3 regions of the Citrobacter sp. VF227 genome follow, and region 2 is predicted to be linked to each of the others. Evidence: predicted binding sites of a transcription regulator. Region 2 holds the regulator's gene; each other region holds the start of a gene.
What was found. The regulator sigma-54, encoded in region 2, starts transcription at its own class of promoters, with help from an activator protein. The targets are predictions, from matches to a motif close to GTTGGCACANNTTTCGCTNT.
Positions count from the first base shown of each region.

Region 1: the regulator sigma-54 is predicted to act here: its motif matches at 3,105-3,124, upstream of hypA (hydrogenase maturation nickel metallochaperone HypA).
Region 3: the regulator sigma-54 is predicted to act here: its motif matches at 2,398-2,417, upstream of glnA (glutamate--ammonia ligase).

Region 1 covers NZ_JBRFVF010000007.1:11,847-21,732, reverse strand. The annotation lists gene hycC (formate hydrogenlyase subunit 3) at 1-1,743, opposite strand, end outside; gene hycB (formate hydrogenlyase subunit HycB) at 1,740-2,351, opposite strand; gene hycA (formate hydrogenlyase regulator HycA) at 2,495-2,953, opposite strand; gene hypA (hydrogenase maturation nickel metallochaperone HypA) at 3,152-3,508, shown strand; gene hypB (hydrogenase nickel incorporation protein HypB) at 3,581-4,453, shown strand; gene hypC (hydrogenase 3 maturation protein HypC) at 4,444-4,716, shown strand; gene hypD (hydrogenase formation protein HypD) at 4,716-5,837, shown strand; gene hypE (hydrogenase expression/formation protein HypE) at 5,834-6,844, shown strand; gene flhA (formate hydrogenlyase transcriptional activator FlhA) at 6,973-9,051, shown strand; gene ACU8YC_RS19020 (nitrous oxide-stimulated promoter family protein) at 9,091-9,435, opposite strand; gene ACU8YC_RS19015 (NAD-dependent malic enzyme) at 9,520-9,886, opposite strand, start outside.
Region 2 covers NZ_JBRFVF010000006.1:173,859-183,744, forward strand. The annotation lists gene mlaD (outer membrane lipid asymmetry maintenance protein MlaD) at 1-185, opposite strand, end outside; gene mlaE (lipid asymmetry maintenance ABC transporter permease subunit MlaE) at 190-972, opposite strand; gene mlaF (phospholipid ABC transporter ATP-binding protein MlaF) at 992-1,792, opposite strand; gene ACU8YC_RS18600 (calcium/sodium antiporter) at 2,007-2,984, shown strand; gene kdsD (arabinose-5-phosphate isomerase KdsD) at 2,998-3,984, shown strand; gene kdsC (3-deoxy-manno-octulosonate-8-phosphatase KdsC) at 4,005-4,571, shown strand; gene lptC (LPS export ABC transporter periplasmic protein LptC) at 4,568-5,143, shown strand; gene lptA (lipopolysaccharide ABC transporter substrate-binding protein LptA) at 5,112-5,666, shown strand; gene lptB (LPS export ABC transporter ATP-binding protein) at 5,673-6,398, shown strand; gene rpoN (RNA polymerase factor sigma-54) at 6,445-7,878, shown strand; gene hpf (ribosome hibernation promoting factor) at 7,901-8,188, shown strand; gene ptsN (PTS IIA-like nitrogen regulatory protein PtsN) at 8,272-8,763, shown strand; gene rapZ (RNase adapter RapZ) at 8,809-9,663, shown strand; gene npr (PTS phosphocarrier protein NPr) at 9,660-9,886, shown strand, end outside.
Region 3 covers NZ_JBRFVF010000011.1:107,979-117,864, forward strand. The annotation lists gene ACU8YC_RS22280 (DeoR/GlpR family DNA-binding transcription regulator) at 1-232, shown strand, start outside; gene typA (ribosome-dependent GTPase TypA) at 300-2,123, opposite strand; gene glnA (glutamate--ammonia ligase) at 2,504-3,913, shown strand; gene glnL (nitrogen regulation protein NR(II)) at 4,108-5,157, shown strand; gene glnG (nitrogen regulation protein NR(I)) at 5,169-6,578, shown strand; gene ACU8YC_RS22305 (YshB family small membrane protein) at 6,690-6,800, shown strand; gene hemN (oxygen-independent coproporphyrinogen III oxidase) at 6,840-8,213, opposite strand; gene yihI (Der GTPase-activating protein YihI) at 8,402-8,911, opposite strand; partial or broken gene ACU8YC_RS22320 (hypothetical protein) at 9,018-9,215, opposite strand; gene yihA (ribosome biogenesis GTP-binding protein YihA/YsxC) at 9,476-9,886, shown strand, end outside.

The DNA.
Region 1 (9,886 bases), on a different contig from region 2:
ATTCTGCCAGCCCGGAACCAGTGATACCGGATTCAGCCATTTACGCAGTTTGAGTACCGGAGCAAAGGCTTCTTTCACTGGCATAGCAAAACCATGCGCAGTAATGACCATTGACTGCTCGTGATCGTAGCCACACACCCATGCCGCACCGCGTGAACGCGACGGCAGGCGGTTACCTTTGAAAATCGCCATGATGATGAACGGCAGTAGCGGACACGCGATCAGCAGCAGCGTGATCATCGGCTGAGAAACGGTGGTGTTCGCGGTTTCCAGCGGTAGCGGAACAGCAGAGGAGATCATCGGCAGCAGCCACGGCGCAGCCACACCGCCAATCACACAGCAGATAGCCAGCGCAACGACACTCACACCCATCAGGATTGGTGCGCAGCAGGCATTCTCAGCTTCCTTCGTACGCGGTGCGCCAAGGAACGTTACGCCATAGACTTTTGCCATACACATCACCGCCAGCGCGCCGGTAATTGCCAGCCCAACCGCCAGCAACGGCCCTAACAGACGACCGACAAACGCCCCGCTGTTACCCAGCTTGAAGAAGGATTGATAGATAACCCACTCACCGGCAAAACCGTTCAGCGGCGGCAGCGCGGCCATCGCCATCAGGCCAACCAACATCGCCAGAGAGATAACCGGCATACGTTTACCGATCCCGCCCAGTTTTTCGATATCGCGATGACCGGTACGGAACCAGATGCTGCCCGCGCCCAGGAACAGAACGCTTTTGAACAGGCTGTGGTTGACCAGATGATACAGACCACCGGTTAAACCCAGCGCAATCAAAGCAGGTTGATTCAGGGAAATGCCGGTCACGCCAGCACCCAGACCCAGCAGAATAATGCCGATATTTTCCAGCGTGTGGTACGCCAGCAGACGCTGGATGTTGTGCTCCATCAGCGCATAAAGACCGCCGACAAATGCGGTGATCATACCCAACACCAGCAGCGTAATTCCCCACCACAGCGGCGCGTTACCGCCCAGCAGCGACAGCGACAGAATACCCAGCAGCCCCACCTTCATGACCACGGTAGAGAACAGCGCCGCAGCCGGCGCGCTGGCGTTGGCGTGTGCCTGCGGCACCCATCCGTGCAGCGGAATAATCCCGGCCAGCAGGCCAAAACCTGCCACACCCAGCAGCCAGATGTCAGACCCGAGCGGCAGCTCCTGAGTGCGCAGGTCTAGCAGACGCAGCTCCAGCGTGCCGTAACGTTGCCACACAAGGTAGCAGGCAATCGCCAGCAGCAGCGTACCGATACGCCCCAGCGCAAACCACAGTTTCCCCTCTTTGCTGCAGCCGGTGAGGAACACGGCACAAAGCGCCATGATTTCCGCCATCACCACCAGCGTCCCGAGGTTGCTGGCCACCACCGCACATACCGCTGCTGCCATCAGCAAATTTATCAGCAGGCCGTTAGCTTTGACCTGTGGATGACGATGCCAGTCGATGTTGTACAGGCTGACAAACAGGCCACACAAGCCCAGCGTAATCAGCCAGATGGCATTTAGCGGGGTAATTTGCAGACTGTGACCAATAAACGGCATCACGCCGCTCACCGCCAGCGCATTAGTCAGAACGGTAAAACCCGCAGCCGCCGTACACAAGCTGCCGACCGCGCCGCCAACCCCGGCAATCCAACCGCTCAACGGTTTATGAAATGAAAACAGAAATGCCAGAACCGCCGCAGCCGCAAACCAAGCCACGCCGCTGTTAATTAGTGAAATTGCGCTCATTTTGCATCCCCACTCTGAGCCTGCTGAAACAAGGTGAGATCGCCGAAATCGGTATTGAAAGTCAGCTCACGCTTACGTTTGCTGGCGCGGGCGATATCCATGTTGCTCACCAGGTGCAGGGCTTTGGTTGGGCACATGCGCACGCAGGCCGGACCCTGTTCGTCAAAACTGCACAGATCGCATTTCACCGCAATGGCGCGAACGCCCGGAACCCAGTCCAGCAGCGTGCTCACACGGGCAGGTGCAGGCGGAGCCGGAGGCGCTTTTGGCGTATTGGCGTTTGCCGGGATGTGTAGCGGACGGCTACCGGAAAACTCAATCGCGCCGAACGGACAGGCAATCCCGCACAATTTGCAACTGACGCACAGGCTTTCATTCAGCTGTACAGCACCGTCAACACGATTAATCGCATTAACCGGACAAACGGTGGCGCAAGGTGCATCTTCACACTGGTGGCAAAGCTGCGGCGCGGATTCTTTTTCATTTAACATCACTTTCAGGCGCGGCATAGACTGCAGGCCATGCTGGCGATGTGTCTCTGAGCAGGCAGCTTCACAGGTGTGGCAGCCGATACAAAGAGTGGAGTCAGCAATTACAAAACGATTCACCAGGCATTCCTCAGGTGATAGTCATTTTTGACGAAAACATGTCTACGAAATGTCATTTCGACATTTTTCGACATGCCCATTCCCTAAACTGTCGTGACGCAGAATGAAAGCGCATCATGACAAAACTGGGCAGTACCCGAGGCTTAAGCCGGGCTATGTCCCTCAACCAGTTGACTTAAATTCACCGGCATATTGTTCTCAACCGCGGTATACAGGCTGTCGTAGACGGTGGCGATTTTTTCGAGATAGTGCTCCAGCACCTGTTCACGATCGCGGGCGTTGATACGCTCATCGACTTTACCGTCGATGGTCAACTGTGCCTGTGCAATCAGTTGTTTATCATCACCATCTTTTGTTTCGACGTAGTACTCGATGGTGTGGCTGTTAAAGCCATCCGCCAGCGTGACGTAGATAGTGAAGTGTTCAAAAAGGACAAAGCAGAGATCTTTGTCCGGCGCACAGCTCATTGCATGATGCAAACGCGCTTTCGACAGGGTGATCCCCTGAACCAGCGAGTTACAGTAAATACGCCACTGGTCCTGTAGGCGACGATGCCGTTCAGCGATGTAATCGGCTTTTTCGCTTATTTCCCAAATAGTCATGTCAGGTTACCCGTTTAGCAGAGATGAACAGCTTTAAGCACATTTCATGCCAAAATTAAAATCCTTAATTTTCATACAGATAAAAAATCAAAAACGAGTGACGACATGTCATTTCGTCATCGTCGTCATTGTCACGTTGGAAAAAATCCAAGCTGGCATGTTTATTGCTTTTAGTACGGCAACTTCACAGGAGGCGGTATGCACGAAATAACCCTCTGCCAACGGGCACTGGAATTGATTGAACAACAGGCCACCCAGCACGGCGCAAAACGAGTAACTGGGGTCTGGCTCAAAATTGGCGCATTTTCTTGCGTAGAAACCAGCGCTCTCGCCTTTTGTTTTGATCTGGTATGCCGTGGCACCCTTGCAGAAGGTTGTAAACTCCACCTCGAAGAACAAGAAGCCGAATGTTGGTGCGAATCTTGTCAGCAATACGTCACCTTACTGACGCAACGCGTGCGTCGGTGCCCGCAATGCAACAGCGATACGCTGAGAATTGTGGCCGATGACGGTCTACAGATTCGGCGAATTGAAATTGGCGACGCTGAAGATTAATTAATGCCGGATATCGACTTAGTCATTTCCGGCATAAAAAGCTAGTAATAAGCAATAGATCAGGAGTGAGCGATGTGTACGACATGTGGTTGCGCTGAAGGCAACCTTTATATAGAGGGTGATGAGCATAATCCCCACTCGGCGTTTCGCAGCGCGCCATTTGCCCCGGCGGCTCGCCCGGCACTGAATATTACCGGTGTGAAAACCTCCAGTTTCACACCGAGTCAGACCGAAGAAGGCGATTTGCACTATGGTCACGGTGAAGCAGGTACCCATGCGCCGGGCATGAGCCAGCGCCGCATGCTGGAAGTGGAAATTGACGTACTGGATAAAAACAACCGTCTGGCCGAACGCAACCGCGCCCGCTTTGCCGCTCGTCAGCATCTGGTACTGAACCTTGTCTCAAGCCCGGGTTCCGGTAAAACCACGCTGCTGACCGAAACGCTGATGAAGCTCAAAGACAACGTGCCGTGTGCCGTCATTGAAGGCGACCAGCAAACGGTTAACGATGCCGCACGTATTCGTGCCACGGGCACGCCAGCCATCCAGGTCAACACCGGTAAAGGTTGCCACCTCGACGCCCAAATGATCGCTGACGCCGCGCCGCGTTTGCCGCTTGAAGACAATGGTATTTTGTTCATTGAAAACGTCGGCAACCTGGTTTGCCCGGCGAGTTTCGACCTCGGCGAACGCCATAAAGTGGCCGTGCTTTCCGTCACTGAAGGCGAAGACAAACCGCTGAAATACCCGCATATGTTTGCCGCCGCCTCGCTGATGCTGCTCAATAAAGTGGATCTGCTGCCGTACCTCAATTTTGACGTAGATAAGTGCATCGCCAGCGCCCGGGAAGTGAACCCGGAAATTGAGATCATCCTGATTTCTGCCACCAGCGGCGAAGGGATGGACCAATGGCTCTCCTGGCTGGAGACGCAGCGATGTGCATAGGTGTTCCGGGTCAAATCCGCACCATTGACGGCAACCAGGCTAAAGTCGACGTTTGCGGTATTCAGCGCGACGTCGATCTGACGCTGGTCGGTAGCTACGATGAGCATGGTCAACCCCGTTTGGGCCAGTGGGTACTGGTTCACGTCGGCTTTGCCATGAGCATCATTAATGAAGCAGAAGCGCGCGACACGCTCGATGCGCTACAAAACATGTTTGACGTTGAGCCGGATGTCGGCGCGTTGCTGTATGGCGAGGAAAAATAATGCGTTTTGTTGACGAATACCGCGCACCAGAACAGGTGATGCAGTTGATAGAGCACCTGTGTGAACGTGCTGCACTCCTCCCCTACACTGCTGAACACCCGCTGCGCATCATGGAAGTTTGTGGTGGTCATACTCACGCAATCTTCAAGTTCGGTCTCGATCAATTACTGCCTGAAAACGTCGAGTTTATTCATGGTCCGGGCTGCCCAGTTTGCGTTCTACCGATGGGCAGAATCGACAGCTGTGTAGAAATTGCCAGCCATCCGGAAGTGATTTTCTGCACCTTTGGCGATGCGATGCGCGTCCCGGGTAAACAAGGTTCCCTGCTACAAGCCAAGGCGCGCGGCGCGGATATCCGCATCGTCTATTCACCGATGGATGCGCTGAAGCTGGCACAGGAAAACCCAACGCGTAAGGTTGTGTTCTTTGGCCTGGGTTTTGAAACCACCATGCCAACAACCGCCATTACCCTGCAACAAGCAAAACAGCGTGACGTGCAGAATTTTTACTTTTTCTGCCAGCACATCACGCTTATCCCTACGCTGCGCAGCCTGCTGGAACAACCGGACAACGGCATTGATGCCTTTTTAGCGCCGGGCCACGTCAGCATGGTGATTGGTACCGATGCCTATAATTTCATTGCCTCAGATTTCCATCGTCCGTTAGTGGTCGCCGGTTTCGAACCGCTCGATCTGCTGCAGGGCGTGGTGATGTTGATTGAGCAGAAAATTGCCGCGCACAGCCAGGTAGAAAACCAGTACCGTCGCGTGGTACCGGACGCCGGTAACGCGCTAGCGCAACAGGCAATTGCCGACGTTTTCTGCGTCAATGGCGACAGCGAATGGCGCGGTCTGGGCGTAATTGAATCTTCCGGTGTTCATCTGACGCCGGAGTATCAACGCTTTGATGCCGAAGCGCATTTCCAGCCAGCACCGCAGCAGGTGTATGACGATCCGCGTGCGCGTTGCGGAGAAGTATTGACCGGCAGATGCAAACCGCATCAGTGCCCGTTGTTTGGTAAAACCTGTAATCCGGAGACCGCATTTGGCGCCCTGATGGTCTCCTCAGAAGGCGCATGTGCCGCCTGGTATCAATATCGTCAGCAGGAGTGTGAAGCATGAACAGCGTACAACTCGCCCACGGTAGCGGCGGTCAAGCTATGCAGCAGTTGATCAACAGTCTGTTTATGGAGGCTTTTGCGAATCCGTGGCTGGCGGAACAGGAAGATCAGGCACGTCTGGAACTGGCGCAACTGGTCGCTGAAGGCGACCGTCTGGCGTTTTCAACCGACAGCTATGTTATTGATCCGTTGTTCTTCCCGGGGGGGAATATCGGCAAGCTGGCTATCTGTGGTACGGCTAACGATGTGGCCGTCAGCGGCGCGCTCCCGCGCTATCTCTCCTGCGGTTTTATCCTCGAAGAAGGTTTACCAATGGAGACACTGAAAACCGTCGTTAACAGCATGGCGGCAACCGCGCGCGAAGCGGGCATTGCCATCGTCACCGGCGACACCAAGGTTGTACAGCGCGGCGCGGCGGACAAACTGTTTATCAACACCGCCGGAATGGGCGCGATCCCGGCTAACATTCACTGGGGGGCACAAACCCTGAGCGTGGGCGATGTGCTGCTGGTCAGCGGTACGCTTGGCGATCATGGCGCAACTATCCTCAACCTCCGCGAACAACTGGGTCTTGATGGCGAACTGGTCAGTGACTGCGCGGTATTGACACCGCTTATCCAGACGCTACGTGATATCCCCGGCGTGAAGGCTCTGCGTGACGCGACCCGTGGCGGCGTGAATGCGGTAACGCATGAATTTGCCGCATCATGCGGGTTTGGTATTGAGCTGTCAGAAGCGGCCCTGCCCGTGAAGCCTGCAGTACGTGGCGTTTGCGAACTGCTGGGCCTCGATGCGCTCAACTTTGCTAACGAAGGCAAGCTGGTGATTGCCGTTGAACGTCAGGCCGCTGAAACGGCACTTGCCGCGCTGCGCGCGCATCCGTTAGGACGCGATGCCGCAATGATTGGCGAAGTGGTAGAGCGCAAGGGTGTGCGTCTTGCCGGACTCTACGGCGTGAAACGAACCCTTGATTTACCACACGCCGAACCCTTACCTCGTATATGCTAACAGCCCATTAGCGGCAACGTGTAGGCCGGATAAGCTGAAATCGCTATCCGGCAATAATTTACGACTTATACCTATAATTCATTTACCGTTTTCGCACCGTTCTGCGGTGCTTTTCCTGGAAAAGCAATATGTCGTATACACCGATGAGTGACCTCGGACAGCAAGGCCTGTTCGATATTACTCGTACATTATTACAGCAGCCCGATCTCCCGTCTCTCAGCGAGGCGCTTTCGCAGCTGGTCAAGCGTTCAGCGCTGGCCGACTGTGCGGCTATTGTCTTATGGCAGGCACAAACGCAGCGTGCGCGTTATTTTGCGACGCGTGAAAATGGTAAACCCATCGATTATGAAGACGAAACAGTACTGGCCCATGGCCCGGTACGCCGTATTTTGTCCCGCCCCGATGCGCTGCACTGCAACTATCACGAATTTACTGAAACCTGGCCACAGCTGGCCGCTGGCGGACTGTATTCTGAATTTGGCCACTACTGCCTGCTGCCGCTGGCGGCGGATGGGCGCATCTTTGGCGGCTGTGAATTCATCCGTAACGAGGATCGTCCGTGGAGTGAAAAAGAGTACAACCGGCTGCAGACCTTCACCCAAATAGTCGGCGTTGTAGCTGAACAAATTCAAAGCCGGGTCAGCAACAACGTCGATTACGATCTGTTGTGCCGCGAGCGTGATAACTTTCGCATCCTGGTCGCCATCACCAATGCAGTGCTCTCTCGCCTGGACATTGACGAACTGGTCAGCGAAGTCGCCAAAGAGATCCACCACTACTTCGACATCGATGCCATCAGCATCGTGTTACGCAGCGATCGCAAAAACAAACTCAGCATTTATTCCACCCACTATCTGGATGAACATCATCCGGCGCACGAACAAAGTGAAGTGGATGAAGCTGGTACGCTTTCCGAACGCGTGTTCAAAAGCAAAGAGATGCTGCTGATTAATCTGAGCGAACGCGATACGCTCGCCCCTTACGAACGGATGCTGTTCGAAACCTGGGGCAACCAGCTACAGACCCTGTGTCTGCTGCCGCTGATGTCGGGCAATACTATGCTCGGCGTCCTTAAGCTGGCGCAGTGCGAAGAGAAAGTGTTCACCACTGCCAACCTCAAACTGCTACGCCAAATCGCCGAACGCGTGGCGATCGCCGTAGATAACGCTCTCGCCTATCAGGAAATTCATCGCCTGAAAGAGCGCCTGGTCGATGAAAACCTGGCGCTCACTGAACAACTTAACAACGTGGAGAGCGAGTTCGGCGAAATCATTGGCCGCAGTGAAGCAATGTACAGCGTGCTCAAACAGGTCGAAATGGTGGCGCAGAGCGACAGTACCGTCCTGATTCTCGGCGAAACCGGAACCGGTAAGGAGCTGATTGCCCGAGCAATTCACAACCTGAGTGGGCGTAACGCCCGCCGGATGGTAAAAATGAACTGTGCCGCCATGCCTGCCGGGTTGCTGGAAAGCGACCTATTTGGTCATGAGCGCGGCGCATTTACCGGGGCCAGCACGCAGCGGATTGGACGTTTCGAGCTGGCCGATAAAAGCTCGCTGTTCCTCGATGAAGTGGGCGACATGCCGCTGGAGCTTCAGCCCAAACTGCTGCGCGTATTGCAGGAGCAGGAGTTTGAACGTCTGGGCAGCAATAAACTGATCCAGACCGACGTTCGCTTGATCGCCGCCACTAATCGCGATCTGAAAAAGATGGTCGCCGATCGCGAGTTTCGTAACGATCTCTACTATCGACTGAACGTCTTCCCAATCCATCTGCCGCCACTGAGCGAGCGCCCGGAAGATATCCCGCTGCTGGTGAAAGCCTTCACCTTTAAAATTGCCCGCCGGATGGGGCGCAATATCGACAGCATTCCTGCCGAAGCGCTGCGTACGCTGAGCAGCATGGAATGGCCGGGCAACGTGCGCGAACTGGAAAATGTGGTGGAGCGTGCAGTTCTGCTTACCCGAGGCAACGTGCTACAGCTGTCCCTGCCGGATATTGCCGCGTTGACGCCGTCCGCACCACCAGTGGCCACCGAAGTTGCGCAGGATGGCGAGGACGAATACCAGTTGATCATGCGCGTTCTGAAAGAGACCAACGGCGTGGTTGCCGGTCCTAAAGGTGCAGCGCAGCGCCTGGGACTGAAGCGCACCACGTTACTCTCGCGTATGAAACGCCTGGGCATTGATAAGGATGCGCTGGTTTAACTGATTGCCCGATAGCGCCACGCTTATCGGGCATCTGAATTACTTCTTGCGCTGATATTTCTCTGGCAATTCCGGGACAGGGCGTTTGTCATCAATCAGATGACGCACGGTCAGAATCGGATGACGCCAGAGCATTCTTGGCCCAGCCCAGCGCATAATTTGTTTCATCTCTTCGCGTTTAGTAGGTTGATAACAGTGTGCCGGACACTGTTTACAGGCCGGTTTTTCCTCACCAAATACGCACTTATCGAGGCGCTTTTGCGCATAGGCAAACAACGCATCGTAATGCCCCGGCTCGTCTGAAGCCTGCGGACACTGGCTCTCGTAGAGTGAGATCATTCTCCGGATCGTCATTTTTTCACGAGCAATACGTTTGCCGGACATAATGCCTCCATAATTAAGTTGCATAAATAATACACCTTAACCATAGAGGCAACCAAGAGCCGTTAATCATTCCAGGAAAAATGACTAAATAGCTCTGCGTTTATAAGGTCGATAATGCGGTAGCCAAAAGTTATCTTTAATACTCTGCAACAGCGTCTCGTCGCTCATCTTCTCCGCCACACCGGAATGCTGTGCTGCCTTACCGACCTCAAAAGCAACACTGCGAGTCACTTCGCAGATTGTCTTAACCTCCGGTAGCAGAGCACCTTCACCATTGCGCACCAGTGGAGAAGCATTGGCCAGTGCGCAGCTTGCCGCCATCAGCATCGTGTCTGTTATGCGCGTCGCGCCGCTGGCGATAGCCCCCAGACCGATGGCCGGGAAAACATACACATTATTGCACTGTGCAACGGGAATGGAACCCCCATTAAATACAACCGCATCGCAGGGA
Region 2 (9,886 bases):
CCGCCAATCCGCACCGGAGAACGCTCTCTCAGGCCGCCGATGTTATCAAAAGTCGCATAAATCGTATAAGTCGGTTCAGTACGCATGGAGGTAACGTTCGCCGCCTTCAGGCAGACAAACAGCGCAGCCAACAGCGCCACCAGCAGGAATAACCCGACCCAAATTTCATTTTTTTTCGTTTGCATGAACTCAATTCCCAAACATCAGTGCGGTCAGCACAAAATCCAGCCCCAAAACGGCAAGAGAGGCGTGCACAACGGTGCGTGTCGTTGCCCGGCTAATCCCGGCAGAGGTCGGGATCGCATCATAACCATTGAACAATGCAATCCATGTGACCGTAATGGCGAACACCACGCTCTTAATCAGACAGTTGACCAGGTCCAGACGCCAGTCGACGGCATTTTGCATAGCCGACCAGAAAAAGCCGGCATCAATACCTTTCCAGCTTACGCCAACCAGTGAACCACCCCAGATCCCCACGGCGACAAATATAATCGTCAGCAGCGGCAATGAAATGACACCGGCCCAAAAACGTGGAGAGATCACCCGGCGCAGTGGATCGACGGCCATCATTTCCAGACTGGAAAGCTGCTCGGTCGCTCGCATCAGACCAATCTCTGCAGTTAAGGCCGAACCGGCCCGCCCAGCGAACAACAGTGCCGCAACCACCGGCCCCAGCTCACGTAGCAATGACAGCGCCACCAGCATACCGAGGCTGGTTTCCGCACTGTAGGTCGTCAGCACCAGGTATCCCTGCAATCCCAGCACCATACCGATGAACACGCCTGAAACAATAATGATCAGCATCGATAAGACGCCGACATTATAGAGCTGGCGTATCAGCAGCGGCGCATGTTTGCGAAACTCCGGTTTGCCGACAACCGCATTGAACAACATTAATCCGGCTCGCCCGAACGTCCTGAGGGTTTTTATTCCCCGATGTCCGAGTGATGCCAGCGCATTTAACAACATGGGTGGCTTAACTCCCTGTTTAGAGTAAATCGATATGGTAGTCACCCGCCGGGTAACGGAACGGAACCGGTCCATCGGCAATGCCGTCGAGGAACTGACGCACTCGCGGATCGGCATTTTCTTGCAGCGCCTGAGCACTACCGTAGGCCACAATTTTTTTGTCCGCCATTATATAGGCGTAATCCGCAATACTCAGCACCTCTGGCACATCATGAGAAACCACCACACAGGTGACGCCCAGTGCGCTGTTCAGTTCTGAAATCAGCTTCACCAGCACGCCCATGGTAATGGGATCCTGGCCAACGAACGGCTCATCAAACATAATGAGGTCAGGCTCCAGCGCGATAGCACGCGCTAACGCAGCGCGACGCGCCATCCCACCGGATAATTCAGAAGGCATTAATTTTGCCGCGCCCCGCAGCCCGACGGCCTCGAGTTTCATCATTACCGTGCTTTTCAACAGCGGCGCAGGTAGCGTTGTATGTTCGCGCAACGGATATGCGACGTTGTCAAACACGTTCATGTCGGTAAACAGCGCACCAGACTGAAACAGCATGCTCATACGCTTACGCACGGTAAATAAACGCGAACGGGACATGGCTGGGACGTTTTCGCCGTCAAACAGGATCTCGCCCTTATTCGGGGAGATTTGTCCGCCAATCAGACGCAGCAGCGTCGTTTTGCCGATGCCTGATGGCCCCATGATCGCCGTCACCTTACCACGCGGCACCGTCAGGGAAATATTATCAAAGATGCAGCGGTCACCTCGGGAAAAGCTGACATCGCGCATATCGACTAGATTCGCCACAGACTGACCCATTGATTCATCCTTTACTATTGCCTCGTTGATCGAAGAGTTTGGCGCTCAATTTAGCCCTGAACCCAACATATTTACAGATTATTGCCTGTCCTGGTTAGCGAAAGCTGGCATTTGTTTTACTTTTTAGCCGCATAAAGTCAAAATTAAGACTTCGTTACGGCTTCCAGAAACCCTTCAAGTGGACCGGCGAGTATACCTGAAGAAAGGACTTTAGATGCTTTTAGCGACGGCGCTGTTAATAATTGGTTTACTTCTGGTGGTCTACGGCGCCGACCGTCTGGTGTTTGCCGCATCCATTTTATGTCGAAACTTCGGTATTCCCCCCATCATTATCGGGATGACCGTGGTCAGCATTGGTACATCGTTACCCGAGATCATCGTCTCCGTTGCCGCGTCAATGAACGGGCAACTCGATTTAGCCGTCGGTACCGCCATTGGCTCTAACATCACCAACATCTTGCTTATTCTTGGCTTGTCGGCGCTGATTCATCCTTTTACCGTGCATTCTGATGTTCTGCGTCGCGAATTACCGCTAATGTTGCTGGTAAGTATTTTAGCCGCATCAGTTCTGTATGACGGGCAGTTGAGCCGCAGTGACGGTTTCTTTCTTCTGCTTCTGGCCGTGCTATGGCTGCTATTCATTGTTAAAATCGCCCGTCTGGCCGAACGACAAGGCAATGACAGCCTGACCCGCGAGCAGGTAGCTGAGCTTCCCCGCGAAGGCGGGCTACCCGTCGCATTTTTGTGGTTGGGTATTGCGCTGATTATTATGCCAATGGCCACGCGTATGGTAGTGGATAACGCTACTGTACTGGCGAACTACTTCGCCATGAGCGAACTCACCATTGGGCTGACGGTAGTCGCCATTGGTACCAGCCTGCCGGAACTGGCAACGGCGATTGCGGGTCTGCGTAAAGGTGAAAACGATATTGCCGTCGGCAACATTATCGGCGCGAACATTTTTAATATTGTTATCGTGCTCGGGCTGCCCGCCTTGATTACACCGGGCGAGGTCAATCCGATGGCCTTCGTCCGTGACTACAGCGTTATGCTGCTGGTGAGCGTTATATTTGCATTACTCTGCTGGCGACGTTCGCGCCAGATTGGTCGCGGTGCGGGTGCGCTGCTGACCAGCGGTTTTATCATATGGCTGGCGATGCTGTATTGGTTATCGCCAATTCTCGTTGGATAACTGGAAACGCATTATGTCGCACTTAGAGTTGCAACCGGGTTTTGACTTTCAGCAAGCAGGCAAGGAAGTCCTGGCAATTGAACGTGAAGGCCTGGCGGAGCTTGATCAGTACATCAACCAAAATTTTACCCTCGCCTGTGAAAAAATATTCAGTTGCCCGGGTAAGGTTGTGGTGATGGGGATGGGGAAATCCGGTCATATCGGGCGGAAAATGGCGGCCACGTTTGCCAGCACCGGCACGCCCTCTTTTTTCGTACACCCTGGCGAAGCCGCACATGGCGATCTGGGCATGGTCTCGCCGCAGGATGTGGTCATCGCCATCTCTAATTCCGGTGAATCCAATGAGATAGCGGCGTTGATCCCTGTGTTAAAACGTCTTCACGTACCGCTTATCTGCATGACCGGTCGTCCGGAAAGCAGCATGGCGCGTGCGGCAGATGTGCATCTGTGTGTTAAAGTGCCTAAAGAAGCCTGCCCGTTAGGTCTGGCACCGACCAGCAGCACGACCGCAACGCTGGTGATGGGCGATGCGCTTGCCGTGGCATTATTAAAAGCGCGTGGCTTTACTGCAGAAGATTTTGCGTTATCTCATCCCGGCGGCGCTCTGGGCCGTAAGCTTTTGCTGCGCGTTAACGATATTATGCATACGGGTGATGAGATCCCGCATGTAAATAAAAGCGCTAGCCTGCGTGACGCTCTGGTTGAAATCACGCGTAAAAATCTCGGCATGACCGTCATTTGCGATGATGCCATGAAGATTGACGGTATTTTTACCGATGGCGATTTACGTCGCGTCTTCGATATGGGCGTTGATGTCCGCCAGTTAGGCATTGCCGATGTGATGACCCCAGGAGGCATTCGCGTGCGTCCGGGCATTCTTGCCGTCGATGCCCTGAACTTAATGCAGTCCCGCCATATCACCTCGGTAATGGTTGCTGATGGCGACCAGTTACTCGGTGTGTTACATATGCATGATCTGCTGCGTGCAGGTGTAGTGTAAGAAACTCAAGGATAAACAAAATGAGTAAAGCAGGTGCGTCGCTTGCGACCTGTTATGGACCCGTCAGCGCAGACGTTATCACCCGGGCAGAAAACATCCGTTTGCTGATCCTGGATGTGGATGGCGTGCTGTCTGATGGTCTGATTTATATGGGTAATAACGGTGAAGAGCTGAAGGCATTTAACGTCCGCGATGGTTACGGCATTCGCTGTGCGCTCACTTCCGGTATTGAGGTTGCCATTATTACCGGACGAAAGGCTAAACTTGTAGAAGATCGCTGTACCACATTGGGGATCACGCACCTGTATCAGGGACAGTCAGATAAACTGGTCGCCTTTAGCGATCTACTGAACAAACTGGCGGTCGCGCCCGAAAATGTCGCCTACGTTGGCGACGATCTGATCGACTGGCCGGTGATGGCACAAGTGGGATTAAGCGTGGCGGTGGCGGATGCTCACCCTTTGCTGATCCCGCGGGCAGATTATGTCACCCGTATTGACGGGGGACGCGGCGCTGTGCGTGAAGTCTGCGATTTATTACTGCTGGCACAGGGCAAACTGGACGAGGCCAAAGGGCAATCGATATGAGCAAAACCAGACGTTGGGTTATCATTCTACTGTCGCTGGCTGTCCTTGTGATGATTGGTATTAATCTGGCAGACAAAGACGACACCACTCAGGCTGTCGTCAATAACAATGAGCCAACCTATAAGAGCGAACATACTGATACCCTCGTGTATAGCCCGGAAGGCGCGCTGAGCTATAACTTGATCGCGCAACACGTTGAATATTATTCAGAACAAGCGGTTTCCTGGTTTACTCAACCGGTATTAACCACGTTTGATAAGGATAAAGTACCGACCTGGTCGATCAAGGCAGATAAAGCCAAATTGACCAACGATCGCATGCTGTATCTGTACGGCCATGTTGAAGTCAACGCTCTGGTGCCTGACTCTCAACTACGCAGAATTACCACCGATAACGCGCAGATTAACCTGGTGACACAAGACGTCACTTCCGATGATCTTGTCACGTTATATGGCACAACATTTAACTCCAGCGGACTGAAGATGCGCGGTAACTTACGCAGCAAGAACGCCGAGCTGATTGAAAAGGTTAGAACCTCATATGAAATTCAAAACAAACAAACTCAGCCTTAACCTTATGCTTGCCAGCACACTTCTGGCCGCCAGCATTCCGGCATTTGCCGTCACCGGCGATACCGAGCAGCCGATCCATATTGAGTCTGACACGCAGTCGCTCGATATGCAGGGCAATGTTGTCACCTTTACTGGCAACGTGGTGATGACTCAGGGCACCATCAAAATTAACGCCGATAAAGTCGTTGTGACCCGCCCTGGTGGCGAACAGGGCAAAGAGATTATTGATGGCTACGGTAATCCCGCAACCTTCTACCAGATGCAGGACAACGGTAAACCGGTTAAAGGTCGCGCCTCACACATGCACTATGAACTGGCGAAGGATCTCGTCATCCTGACCGGTAACGCCTACCTGGAACAACTCGATAGCAACATTACCGGCGATAAGATCACCTATCTGGTAAAAGAGCAGAAAATGCAGGCCTTCAGCGAGAAAGGCAAGCGCGTCACCACTGTTCTGGTTCCGTCGCAGTTGCAGGACAAAAACAAGGCCAAGGCTCCGGCAGAGAAAAAAGGTAACTGATTCGTTATGGCAACATTAACTGCAAAGAACCTTGCAAAAGCCTATAAAGGCCGCCGCGTGGTGGAAGATGTCAGTCTGACCGTCAACTCCGGGGAGATAGTCGGTCTGCTCGGTCCTAACGGCGCGGGCAAGACGACGACCTTTTACATGGTGGTCGGCATTGTCCCGCGCGATGCGGGCAACATTATCATTGATGACGAAGATATCAGCCTGCTGCCTTTGCATGCGCGCGCACGTCGCGGCATTGGCTACTTACCGCAGGAAGCGTCAATTTTTCGCCGCTTGAGCGTGTTTGATAACCTGATGGCGGTGCTGCAGATTCGTGACGATCTGACCAGCGAGCAGCGGGAAGATCGCGCCAACGAACTGATGGAAGAATTCCACATCGAACACCTGCGTGACAGCATGGGACAGTCGCTATCCGGTGGCGAACGACGCCGCGTGGAGATCGCCCGCGCGTTGGCCGCTAATCCGAAATTTATCCTGCTGGATGAACCGTTTGCCGGTGTTGACCCGATTTCGGTTATTGATATCAAACGGATCATCGAACACCTGCGCGACAGCGGGCTTGGCGTGCTGATTACCGACCACAACGTCCGCGAAACGCTGGCAGTGTGTGAGCGCGCCTACATCGTGAGTCAGGGCCACCTGATCGCGCACGGTACGCCAACAGAAATACTGCAGGATGAGCACGTGAAGCGCGTATACCTTGGGGAAGACTTCAGACTCTGATAGGGTAGAAGACTTCACGTCACCGCAGGAGAGAAAAACTCTGAACATGAAGCAAGGTTTGCAACTCAGGCTTAGCCAACAACTGGCGATGACGCCTCAGCTACAACAGGCTATCCGTCTGTTGCAGCTGTCCACGCTGGAACTTCAGCAAGAACTTCAGCAAGCGCTGGAAAGTAACCCACTGCTCGAGCAAACCGATCTTCACGACGAAATTGATACCCAGGAAAAACAGGACAGCGAATCACTCGACACTGCAGATGCTCTTGAACAAAAAGAGATGCCAGAAGAGCTGCCGCTTGACGCCAGCTGGGATGAAATTTACACCGCCGGTACGCCTTCGGGTACCAGCGGGGATTACATCGACGACGAACTGCCTGTGTATCAGGGTGAGACCACGCAATCGCTGCAGGATTACCTGATGTGGCAAGTGGAGCTGACCCCGTTCTCAGATACCGATCGCGCTATTGCGACATCCATTGTTGATGCGGTAGACGAAACCGGTTATCTCACCGTAACTCTGGACGATATTCTCGAAAGCATGGGCGATGACGACATCGGTATGGATGAAATCGAAGCCGTGCTTAAACGCGTTCAGCGTTTTGATCCCGTGGGCGTAGCGGCCAAAGATCTCCGCGACTGCTTACTGATCCAACTTTCACAGTTTGATAAAGCCACGCCGTGGCTGGAAGAAGCGTCCCTGATCATCAGCGATCACCTCGATCTGCTAGCCAACCATGACTTCCGCACGCTAATGCGCGTGACCCGACTGAAAGAAGAGGTGCTGAAAGAGGCCGTTAACCTTATTCAGTCTCTGGACCCAAGACCCGGGCAGTCTATCCAGACCGGTGAGCCAGAGTACGTCATTCCAGATGTACTGGTGCGTAAGCATAACGATCGCTGGGTGGTCGAACTCAACGGTGACAGCATTCCACGGCTGCAGATTAACCAGCACTACGCCGCCATGTGCAACAGCGCGCGCAACGATGCCGACAGCCAGTTTATTCGTAGTAATCTGCAGGATGCGAAGTGGCTGATTAAAAGCCTGGAAAGCCGCAATGATACGCTGCTGCGCGTCAGCCGCTGCATCGTTGAACAGCAGCAAGCCTTCTTTGAGCAAGGCGAAGAGTTTATGAAACCGATGGTGCTGGCGGATATCGCCCAGGCCGTCGAGATGCACGAATCGACCATTTCCCGAGTGACCACGCAAAAGTATCTGCACAGTCCGCGCGGCATTTTTGAATTGAAGTATTTCTTTTCCAGTCACGTTAACACTGAAGGCGGAGGCGAAGCCTCATCCACGGCGATCCGTGCGCTGGTGAAGAAATTAATTGCTGCGGAAAACCCCGCGAAACCGCTGAGCGACAGCAAGTTAACCTCTATGTTGTCAGAACAGGGTATCATGGTGGCACGCCGCACCGTTGCGAAGTACCGAGAGTCTTTATCCATTCCGCCGTCTAACCAGCGCAAACAGCTGGTCTGACCCAACCGATAAGGAAGACACTATGCAGCTCAACATCACTGGAAACAACGTCGAAATCACGGAAGCCCTGCGCGATTTTGTTAATACAAAATTCGCCAAGCTCGAACAATATTTCGACCGGATTAATCAGGTCTATATTGTGTTGAAAGTGGAGAAGGTTACACATATCTCGGACGCAACACTGCATGTGAACGGTGGCGAAATTCATGCCAGTGCGGAAGGTCAGGATATGTACGCCGCCATTGACGGTTTAATTGATAAACTGGCTCGGCAATTAACAAAACATAAAGATAAACTGAAACAGCACTAACTTGTCCGGGCAGTTAGCGGGTGCAGGACGGCCTGTTGTGTAGCACAACAGGCCATTTGTACAGTTAGCGCTTAGGTGAAATTATGACAAATAACGATACGACTCTACAACTGAGCAATGTTCTTAACCAGGAATGTACACGCGCGGCAGTTCACTGCCAAAGCAAGAAACGCGCACTGGAAATCATCAGTGAACTGGCGGCAAAGCAGCTCAGCTTGCCTTCTCAGTTGGTATTTGAAGCTATTTTAACGCGTGAAAAAATGGGTAGTACCGGCATCGGGAATGGTATTGCTATCCCGCACGGAAAGCTCGAAGAAGACACGATGCGCGCAGTGGGCGTGTTTGTGCAACTTGAAACGCCTATCGCTTTTGACGCCATCGATAATCAACCCGTCGATCTGCTTTTCGCTCTGCTGGTACCGGCGGACCAAACCAAGACGCATTTGCATACGTTGTCACTGGTCGCCAAACGTCTGGCAGATAAAACAATCTGCCGTCGCCTGCGCGCCGCACAGAGTGACCAGGAGTTGTATCAAATCATCACGGACACCGAAGGTGGACAGGATGAAGCATAACAGCCCAATGGCATCCTTTTTTGTCGTTGTGAGGAGAAACAGTACATGGTACTGATGATCGTCAGCGGTCGTTCGGGGTCAGGCAAATCTGTCGCCTTGCGTGCGCTGGAAGATATGGGTTTTTACTGCGTGGATAACCTTCCCGTAGTGCTGTTGCCCGATCTGGCTCGTACTCTGGCCGATCGCCAGATTTCTGCAGCCGTCAGCATTGATGTGCGCAACATGCCTGAGTCCCCGGAGATTTTCGAGCAGGCAATGAACAATCTGCCTGAAGGCTTCTCACCACAGCTGCTGTTCCTTGACGCCGATCGGAACACCCTGATTCGTCGCTACAGCGACACGCGTCGCCTGCACCCACTCTCCAGCAAGAACTTATCTCTGGAAAGCGCTATCGATAAGGAAAGCGACCTGCTGGAGCCCTTGCGCTCTCGCGCTGACCTGATCGTTGATACCTCCGAAATGTCCGTGCACGAACTGGCGGAAATGTTGCGTACCCGACTGCTGGGCAAACGCGAACGCGAATTGACGATGGTATTCGAATCCTTTGGTTTCAAACACGGCATTCCCATTGACGCGGATTACGTGTTTGACGTGCGTTTCCTGCCTAACCCACACTGGGATCCGAAGCTGCGCCCGATGACCGGTCTTGACCGACCCGTCGCCGCCTTCCTCGACAGGCACACAGAAGTACACAATTTTATCTACCAGACGCGCAGCTATCTTGAGCTATGGTTACCCATGCTGGAAACCAACAACCGCAGCTACCTCACCGTAGCCATCGGCTGTACCGGCGGGAAACACCGTTCGGTGTATATTGCAGAGCAGCTGGCAGACTATTTCCGCTCACGCGGTAAAAACGTGCAGTCACGCCATCGTACGCTGGAAAAACGTAAATCATGACCGTGAAGCAAACTGTTGAAATCACGAACAAGCTGGGCATGCATGCCCGCCCAGCAATGAAACTGTTTGAACTGATGCAGGGCTTTGAAGCAGAAGTTTTGCTGCGTAATGATGAAGGAACGGAAGCCGAGGCAAACAGCGTTATCGCTCTGCTGATGCTGGATTCCGCTAAAGGGCGTCAGATTGAAGTCGAAGCCACGGGTCCACAGGAAGTTGAAGCCCT
Region 3 (9,886 bases), on a different contig from region 2:
ATTGGAATTTGACGTTAACGAAGCGCTTGTCGCCAAAACGATGATTAAGCATGCACGTAATACGCTGTTAGTTGCTGATCATACTAAGTTTACTGCCTCAGCCGCTGTATCCATCGGTAATATGCGTAAAATTCGAGCATTTTTTACCGATTCCCAGCCACCCAATTCATTCAAGCAATTGCTTGATTTAGAAAATATTGAGCTAGTCATTGCAGAGCAGGAAACGACCTGATCTTTTAGATAAAAAAAGCCGCTGATAATCAGCGGCTTTTTTATGCTTACCTGAGAAAGAGCGTTAATTACTCTTCTTTCGCGCCACGCATTGCACGGCGACGATCGTTTTCAGTCAGGTGACGCTTACGAATACGGATAGAGGTTGGAGTAACTTCTACCAGTTCGTCGTCATCGATGAATTCCAGAGCCTGCTCCAGAGTCATCTTAACCGGCGGAACCAGAACCGTTGCTTCGTCAGTACCGGACGCACGCATGTTGGTCAGTTTCTTACCGGTCAGGCAGTTTACAGTCAGGTCGTTAGAACGGCTGTGAATACCGATGATCTGGCCTTCGTAAACTTCAGCACCGTGGCCCAGGAACAGCTTACCGCGGTCCTGTAGGCTGAACAGTGCGAACGCAACTGCTTTACCCTGGCCATTGGAGATCAGTACGCCGTTCTGACGCTGACCCACATCACCCGCACGAACATCGTCGTAGTGGCTGAAGGTGGAGTACAGCAGACCGGTACCGGAAGTCATGGTCATGAATTCTGAACGGAAACCGATCAGACCACGGCTTGGGATCACGTAGTCAAGACGTACGCGGCCTTTGCCATCTGGATTCATGTTTTTCAGGTCGCCTTTACGCTCACCCAGAGCCTGCATGACAGAACCCTGATGCTGCTCTTCGACGTCCAGCGTTACGTTTTCGAACGGCTCTTGTTTACGGCCATCGATTTCGCGGAAGATTACTTTCGGACGGGAAACCGCCATTTCGAAACCTTCACGACGCATGTTTTCAATCAGAACAGACAGGTGCAGCTCACCACGACCGGATACACGGAACGCATCCGCATCTTCGGTTTCTTCAACGCGCAGCGCAACGTTGTGCACCAGCTCTTTGTTCAGGCGGTCAAGGATCTGACGAGAGGTAACATATTTACCTTCTTTACCACAGAACGGAGAGGTGTTTACGCAGAAGAACATGGTTACGGTCGGTTCATCAACGGACAGAGCCGGCAGCGCTTCGACGTTCTGCGGATCGCAGATGGTGTCGGAGATGTTCAGTTCGCCCAGACCGGTGATCGCGATGATATCACCGGCTTCGGCAATATCACTCTCGATACGTTCCAGACCCAGATGAGTCAGGACTTTACCGACTTTACCGTTACGGGTTTTGCCTTCGCTATCAATGATAGTGATCTGCTGGTTCGGTTTAACTTTACCGCGTTTAATGCGGCCAATGCCGATTACGCCAACGTAGTTGTTGTAGTCCAGCTGAGAGATTTGCATCTGCAGCGGGCCATCAAGATCTACGTTCGGAGCCGGTACACGATCAACGATGGTCTGATACAGCGGAGTCATGTCTTCAGCCATATCTTCGTGATCCAGACCTGCGATACCGTTCAGCGCGGAAGCGTAAACGATCGGGAAGTCCAGCTGCTCGTCGGTAGCGTCGAGGTTAACGAACAGGTCGAATACCTGGTCAACAACCCAGTCAGGACGCGCGCCAGGACGGTCAACTTTGTTGATAACAACAATTGGCTTCAGGCCATGGGCAAAGGCTTTTTTGGTCACGAAGCGCGTCTGCGGCATCGGACCATCCATTGCATCCACCACCAGCAGCACGGAGTCGACCATGGACATTACACGTTCAACTTCACCACCGAAGTCGGCGTGCCCCGGGGTATCAACGATGTTGATACGGTAGTCATTCCATTTGATAGCGGTGTTTTTAGCGAGGATGGTAATCCCACGCTCTTTCTCCAAATCGTTGGAGTCCATCACGCGCTCTTGGGTTTCAGCACGTGCATCGAACGTACCGGATTGTTGGAGCAGCTTGTCTACCAGGGTCGTTTTACCATGGTCTACGTGCGCGATGATGGCGATGTTACGCAAATTTTCGATCACAACTTTGCCTCAGGCATTTTAGAAATAGCGCGTTATTGTACACGGATTAATCGCAGTACAAAACAGGATCACAAACATCCTCCGCAAACAAGTATTGCAGAGTTTCTTTGTGATCACATTCACGGAGCGTTAAAAGGGGTAATCTGACATGCTTTGCACCAATATGGTGCTTAATGTTCACATTAAAGCACTATAATGGTGCAATACAACCTTCATGGTGCAGCCCCTTTGCACGATAGTGCGCATGATAACGCCTTTTAGGGGCAATTTAAAAGTTGGCACAGATTTCGCTTTATATTTTTTACGGCGACACGGCCAATTTTTTGCAGAATTGAAGACTTCGTTACCACGACGACCATGACCAATCCGGGAGAGTAAGTATGTCCGCTGAACACGTTTTGACGATGCTGAACGAACACGAAGTGAAGTTTGTTGATTTGCGCTTCACTGATACTAAAGGTAAAGAACAGCACGTCACTATTCCTGCTCATCAGGTAAATGCCGAATTCTTTGAAGAAGGCAAAATGTTTGACGGCTCCTCAATCGGTGGCTGGAAAGGCATTAACGAATCAGACATGGTTCTGATGCCAGATGCATCTACTGCACTCATCGACCCGTTCTATGAAGAGTCTACTCTGATCATCCGTTGCGATATCCTGGAACCCGGTACGCTGCAGGGCTATGACCGCGACCCGCGCTCCATCGCAAAACGCGCTGAAGAGTATCTGCGTTCTACCGGCATCGCAGACACCGTTCTGTTCGGGCCAGAGCCAGAGTTCTTCCTGTTTGACGACATCCGCTTCGGCGCATCTATCTCCGGTTCTCACGTGGCTATCGATGACATCGAAGGCGCATGGAACTCTTCCACCAAATACGAAGGTGGTAACAAAGGTCACCGCCCTGGCGTGAAAGGCGGTTACTTCCCGGTTCCTCCGGTAGATTCTTCTCAGGACATCCGTTCTACCATGTGTCTGATCATGGAAGAGATGGGCCTGGTTGTTGAAGCACATCACCACGAAGTGGCGACTGCTGGCCAGAACGAAATCGCGACCCGCTTTAACACCATGACCAAAAAAGCGGACGAAATTCAGATCTACAAATACGTTGTGCACAACGTTGCGCACCGTTTCGGTAAAACCGCGACCTTTATGCCAAAACCGATGTTCGGTGATAACGGTTCCGGTATGCACTGCCACATGTCCCTGTCAAAGAACGGCGTAAACCTGTTCTCTGGCGACAAATATGCGGGTCTGTCTGAGCAGGCGCTGTTCTACATCGGCGGCGTAATCAAACACGCTAAAGCGATCAACGCCCTGGCTAACCCGACCACGAACTCCTATAAGCGTCTGGTCCCTGGCTACGAAGCGCCGGTAATGCTGGCTTACTCTGCCCGTAACCGTTCTGCTTCTATCCGTATTCCGGTTGTTGCTTCTCCGAAAGCGCGTCGTATTGAAGTGCGTTTCCCGGACCCGGCTGCTAACCCGTACCTGTGCTTCGCAGCACTGCTGATGGCCGGTCTTGACGGTATCAAGAACAAGATCCACCCGGGCGAAGCCATGGACAAAAACCTGTATGACCTGCCGCCGGAAGAAGCGAAAGAGATCCCACAGGTTGCTGGTTCTCTGGAAGAAGCACTGAAAGAACTGGATCTGGACCGTGAGTTCCTGACTGCAGGCGGCGTGTTCACCAATGAAGCGATCGATGCATACATTACGCTGCGTCGCGAAGAAGATGACCGTGTGCGTATGACTCCGCACCCGGTAGAGTTTGAGCTGTACTACAGCGTTTAATCGTTTGAGTTGTACTTTCCAGATAAGGTCGCGTCACGCGCTGGCGCGATAACCTGGAATTGAGTTGCCGTGGAACTTTTAGCCCATCACACGATGGGCTTTTTTCTCCACTAACAACCTGCTTTCTCGCGCTTTTTATGCGTAAAAAGCTATAATGCACTAAATTGGTGCAACACTTTTCAGGAGACTGCTGAATGGCAACCGGCACGCTGCCCGATGCTGGGCAGATCCTCAATTCTTTAATCAACAGCATTTTACTCGTCGACGATGAGCTGGCGGTACATTACGCCAACCCTGCGGCACAACAGCTGCTCGCCCAAAGCTCCCGCAAACTGTTTGGTACCCCGCTTCCCGATCTGTTGAGTTATTTCTCCTTAAACATCGGATTGATGCGAGAGAGCCTGGAAGCGGGCCAGGGCTTTACGGATAACGAAGTGACGCTGGTGATAGACAGCCACTCCCATATCCTCTCAGTGACTGCTCAGAGGCTGCCTGATGGCCTTATCCTGCTGGAGATGGCGCCAATGGATAACCAGCGTCGTCTGAGCCAGGAGCAGCTCCAGCACGCCCAGCAGATTGCCGCCCGCGATCTGGTGCGCGGTTTGGCGCACGAAATCAAGAACCCGTTGGGTGGATTACGCGGCGCGGCGCAGCTGCTCAGCAAAGCGCTTCCGGACCCGGCGCTGACCGAATATACCAAAGTCATTATTGAGCAGGCCGACCGTCTGCGTAATCTGGTCGACCGTCTGCTGGGACCACAACAGCCGGGTATGCACGTCACGGAAAGTATTCACAAGGTGGCGGAGCGCGTAGTGGCGCTGGTCTCAATGGAGCTCCCGGAAAACGTCACGCTGATTCGTGATTACGACCCGAGTCTGCCCGAATTACTGCACGACCCGGATCAGATCGAGCAGGTTCTGTTAAACATCGTGCGCAATGCTTTGCAGGCGCTGGGACCGGAAGGCGGTGAGATCATTCTGCGTACCCGCACCGCGTTTCAGCTCACGCTGCACGGCGTACGTTATCGCCTGGCAGCACGGATTGATGTTGAGGATAACGGTCCGGGTATTCCCTCGCATTTGCAGGACACGCTGTTCTACCCAATGGTCAGCGGTCGCGAAGGCGGTACCGGCCTTGGATTATCCATTGCCCGTAATTTGATTGATCAACATTCCGGCAAAATTGAATTTACCAGCTGGCCGGGTCATACCGAATTCTCGGTTTACCTGCCTATCAGGAAATAAAGGTGACGTTTATGCAACGAGGAATAGTCTGGGTAGTTGATGACGATAGTTCCATCCGTTGGGTGCTTGAACGTGCGCTCGCAGGGGCAGGACTAAGCTGCACAACATTTGAAAGCGGTAAAGAGGTGCTGGACGCGCTGGCCAGCAAAACGCCTGACGTACTGTTGTCGGATATTCGCATGCCGGGCATGGACGGTCTGACGCTGTTAAAACAGATCAAAGCGCGGCATCCGATGCTTCCGGTCATCATAATGACCGCACACTCCGATCTGGATGCTGCAGTCAGCGCCTACCAGCAAGGGGCGTTTGATTATCTGCCCAAACCTTTTGATATCGATGAAGCCGTAGCGCTTGTCGAACGTGCCATCAGCCATTATCAGGAACAGCAGCAGCCGCGCAATGTTCAGATCAACGGCCCAACAACTGACATCATCGGCGAAGCGCCGGCAATGCAGGATGTCTTTCGCATAATTGGCCGACTGTCCCGGTCGTCAATCAGCGTATTGATTAACGGAGAGTCCGGGACCGGTAAAGAGCTGGTCGCCCATGCGTTGCATCGTCATAGCCCGCGCGTCAAAGCGCCATTTATCGCGCTGAACATGGCGGCTATTCCGAAAGACTTGATCGAGTCTGAGCTGTTTGGCCATGAAAAAGGGGCGTTTACCGGGGCGAATACGATTCGCCAGGGACGCTTTGAACAGGCTGACGGCGGTACGCTATTTCTCGATGAAATAGGTGATATGCCGCTGGACGTGCAAACGCGTTTACTGCGCGTATTAGCCGACGGCCAATTTTATCGCGTTGGCGGCTATGCGCCCGTGAAGGTGGACGTACGTATTATCGCCGCCACACACCAGAATCTGGAACTGCGCGTACAGGAAGGCAAATTCCGCGAAGACTTATTCCATCGTCTGAACGTCATCCGCGTACATTTGCCGCCGCTGCGTGAACGTCGGGAAGATATCCCACGTCTGGCGCGTCATTTCCTGCAGGAGGCCGCGCGCGAACTGGGCGTTGAAGCCAAACAATTACACCCGGAGACCGAGGCGGCGCTGACCCGTCTGGCCTGGCCGGGTAACGTGCGTCAGCTTGAGAACACCTGCCGCTGGTTAACCGTCATGGCCGCCGGACAGGAGGTGCTGATTCAGGACTTACCGGCCGAGCTGTTTGAAACCACCGTGCCTGACGCACCGTCCCATATGCAGCCAGACAGCTGGGCAACCCTGTTGGCACAGTGGGCAGACCGGGCCTTGCGTTCCGGTCATCAAAACCTGCTTTCTGAGGCTCAACCGGAAATGGAGCGCACGCTGTTGACCACCGCGCTACGTCATACCCAAGGGCACAAACAGGAAGCCGCACGCCTGCTTGGCTGGGGCCGCAATACCTTGACACGTAAGTTAAAAGAACTCGGAATGGAGTGACGATTTGTCACTGTGTAAAGATTGATAATTGAGCGCAAATTGCTGCTATTTTGCGCTTTACTGTTCCGATGAGTTAAGTATGATCGTGCCCGGCAAACGGGGGAAGTCATCATGCTGGAATCAATGATTAATCTGCTGTCGAGCGGTGCGGTCGAAAGCCATACGCCACAAACTGCGGTTGCCGCAGTGCTGTGTGCGGCGCTGGTAGGGCTGTTCAGCTAAGCAGTTTGCCCGGTGGCGCTGGCGCTACCGGGCAAAACGTTAAATCACCCGTGAGAACTGCTGCATCCGCGCTTTCTGACGCAGATAAGCATCAAAGCACATGCAAATATTACGGATCAACAGGCGCCCCTTCGACGTAACCTGAATCCCCTTCTCATCCACATCCACCAGCCCATCTTTCGCCAGTGGTGCCAGCAGTTTCAGGTCTTCGGCAAAATAGTCAGCGAAGTTCAGATCCCATTGCTGTTCCACAGCGGCATAGTCGAGGCGGAAGTTGCAGATCAAAAGCTTAATCACATCCCGACGAATGCAGTCGTCGCGGGTCAGCGTAATTCCACGCCACAGCGCGTTCCCCTGCTCGTCGACCTGCTGGTAATAGTGCTTCAGCTCTTTCTGGTTCTGCGCGTAGTTGTCGCCAATCATGCTGATAGCCGATACACCCATCCCCAGTAAATCAGTATCGCCCTGGGTGGTATACCCCTGGAAATTACGATGCAACACGCCTTTGCGTTGAGCAATGGCCAGTTCATCGTCCGGGCGGGCAAAGTGATCCATGCCAATGAACTGATAGCCGGCTTCGGTCAGTGAAGAGATGGTCTCCTGCAGAATATCCAGCTTCTGCTGCGCGCTGGGCAGATCAGCATCTTTAATCTTGCGTTGAGCAGCAAACAGCGTTGGCAGGTGCGCGTAGTTAAAGACGCTCAGACGGTCTGGATTCAACTCAGACACGCGTTTCAGGGTGAAGGCAAAGCTTTCCGGCGTCTGTTTTGGCAGGCCATAAATCAGATCAATATTTGTTGAGGTAAAGCCAATCTCCCGCGCATGATTCAGCAGCGCAAAGATAAACGCCTCATCCTGCTCACGGTTCACCAGGCGCTGAACTTCTTTGTTGAAATCCTGTACCCCCATGCTCAGACGGTTAAAACCTTGAGCACGTAAATGATCAAGGACATCCAACTCAATTTCGCGCGGATCAACTTCGATCGAGATTTCAGCGTCATTGTTAAAGTTGAAGTTACCACGCAGTAACGACATCAAACGGCTGATTTGTGCTTTGTTCAGGTACGTTGGCGTACCGCCGCCCCAATGCAACTGGCTGACATGGCGTCCGGCGAACAGCGGAGCGCGATGAATGATTTCTTGTTCCAGGGCATCGAGGTATTGATCGGCTTTATGCTGCTGGCGAGTCACAATCTTGTTGCAGCCACAGAAGTAGCACAGTTTGTGGCAGAACGGGATGTGAACGTACAGCGAGAGCGGACGCTCAGGATAACGCGCCACGGCCTTTAGAAATGCTTCTGTGCCGTAGTCTTCAGAAAACTCCAGCGCGGTCGGGTACGAGGTATATCGTGGCCCGGAATAGTTATATTTCTGGATCAGGGCCAGGTCCCAGTCTATTAGCTGCTCTGACATGCTCACTCCTTCCGATGGCGTCTCTGGCGGGTACGGCGTACCGGCTTAACCCCTGTGCGGGTGATGAGCCGGTTGCGCAGCCACTTCTGTCGCCGCGACAACCGCTGTAGTTTAACGAATAACCACACCAGATAACATATAACCGGAAGGGTTATAAGCAGGACGGGAAGACCCACGGTGTAAAACCGTTAGTTGCCGCCTTTCAACAGGCGCATCATGTCTTCCTGCTTTTCTTCCTCTTCCTCTTCTTCCTCGTCATCGTAAGAAAGCCCCAGCTTTTGCATCAGCTCATCGATGCGGTCCAGCTTGGCATCAACCCAGGTTTGATCTTCCGCGCTCAGGGTTTCTCCTGCTTCAAGACGCTCCAGCAGCGCATCCAGGCGCTCATCCGTTTCCAGTAAATCCAACTCAGCCTGTGGTGAAAGCATAGGTTTCTCACTCTTCGGTTTGTGCTGTTTGGTGACTTTTTCGGTCACGCCCAATGGAATGGGTTTTTTGCTGCCAGTACGAGGATCTTTTTGCTTATTTTGGTTTCCGCCACCAGATGCGCCTTCACTACCGGACGCACGGCTACCTGCCGCATGACCACGGTGTTTTTTCTGACGCTTACGGTCGCGAGCTTCCTGATTAATTTCTTCGCGTGTTTTACGACGCGCTTTTGCAGGACCTTTACCGCGTGGTGTAGAAGTTGGTTTCATCATGATTCGTCTTTGGCTGTTTTTATTCAGTATATAATTGCGCCGGAATCTAGCAGAAATAAAGAAAAAAGGCGACAGAGTAATCTGTCGCCTTTTATCCTGACTCTCAACCCTTACGGGCTCTACTATCCCTGTTGGCTATCAACACACCCTGTTTTTCCCTTAGCCTGAAACATTCCGTGTTGTTTCCATTTCCTTTTATCAACGTCTCCGGACGTTTGTCTTCCTGACAATCCTGTGTCTTCGCCTCCTGGCGCTCCTGACCCTCATCCTGAGTCGTCTATCCTGTCAGCTTCCTCGCTATGGATACTACTTTACCTTTTTAGCTTAATCGTACAAGTAACCTGGGTAACAATTTCAACTTTTCAGAATTTAACCCGTTCGTAATTGCATGATTTATTTGAATGAGTCCAATGTATGACGTGCCATCTCGTATAGAAACTATCAGCAATGTCTCACAAAGTGCGAGGTTTTTACTTACACAGCCCGCACGTCGAAAAACCAGCCTTTTGCTGGGGTTCAGGTATAATCGCTGCAAAGCCCTGATTGATGGAGAGGACTGCTTTGAATAACTTGAATTATCAACAGACGCATTTTGTGATGAGTGCGCCTGATATTCGCCACTTACCTTCCGACACCGGAATAGAAGTGGCTTTTGCTGGCCGTTCCAACGCAGGCAAATCCAGTGCGCTAAATACCCTGACGAATCAAAAAGGTCTGGCGCGTACATCTAAAACGCCGGGTCGTACCCAGCTTATCAACCTGTTTGAAGTTGTTGACGGCAAACGCCTGGTCGATTTGCCAGGTTACGGCTATGCCGAAGTGCCGGAAGAGATGAAACGCAAATGGCAGCGCGCGCTGGCTGAATATCTGGAAAAACGTCAGAGCCTGCAAGGTCTGGTGGTACTGATGGATATTCGCCACCCGCTAAAAGATCTCGATCAGCAGATGATCCTGTGGGCGGTTGAGAGTAAC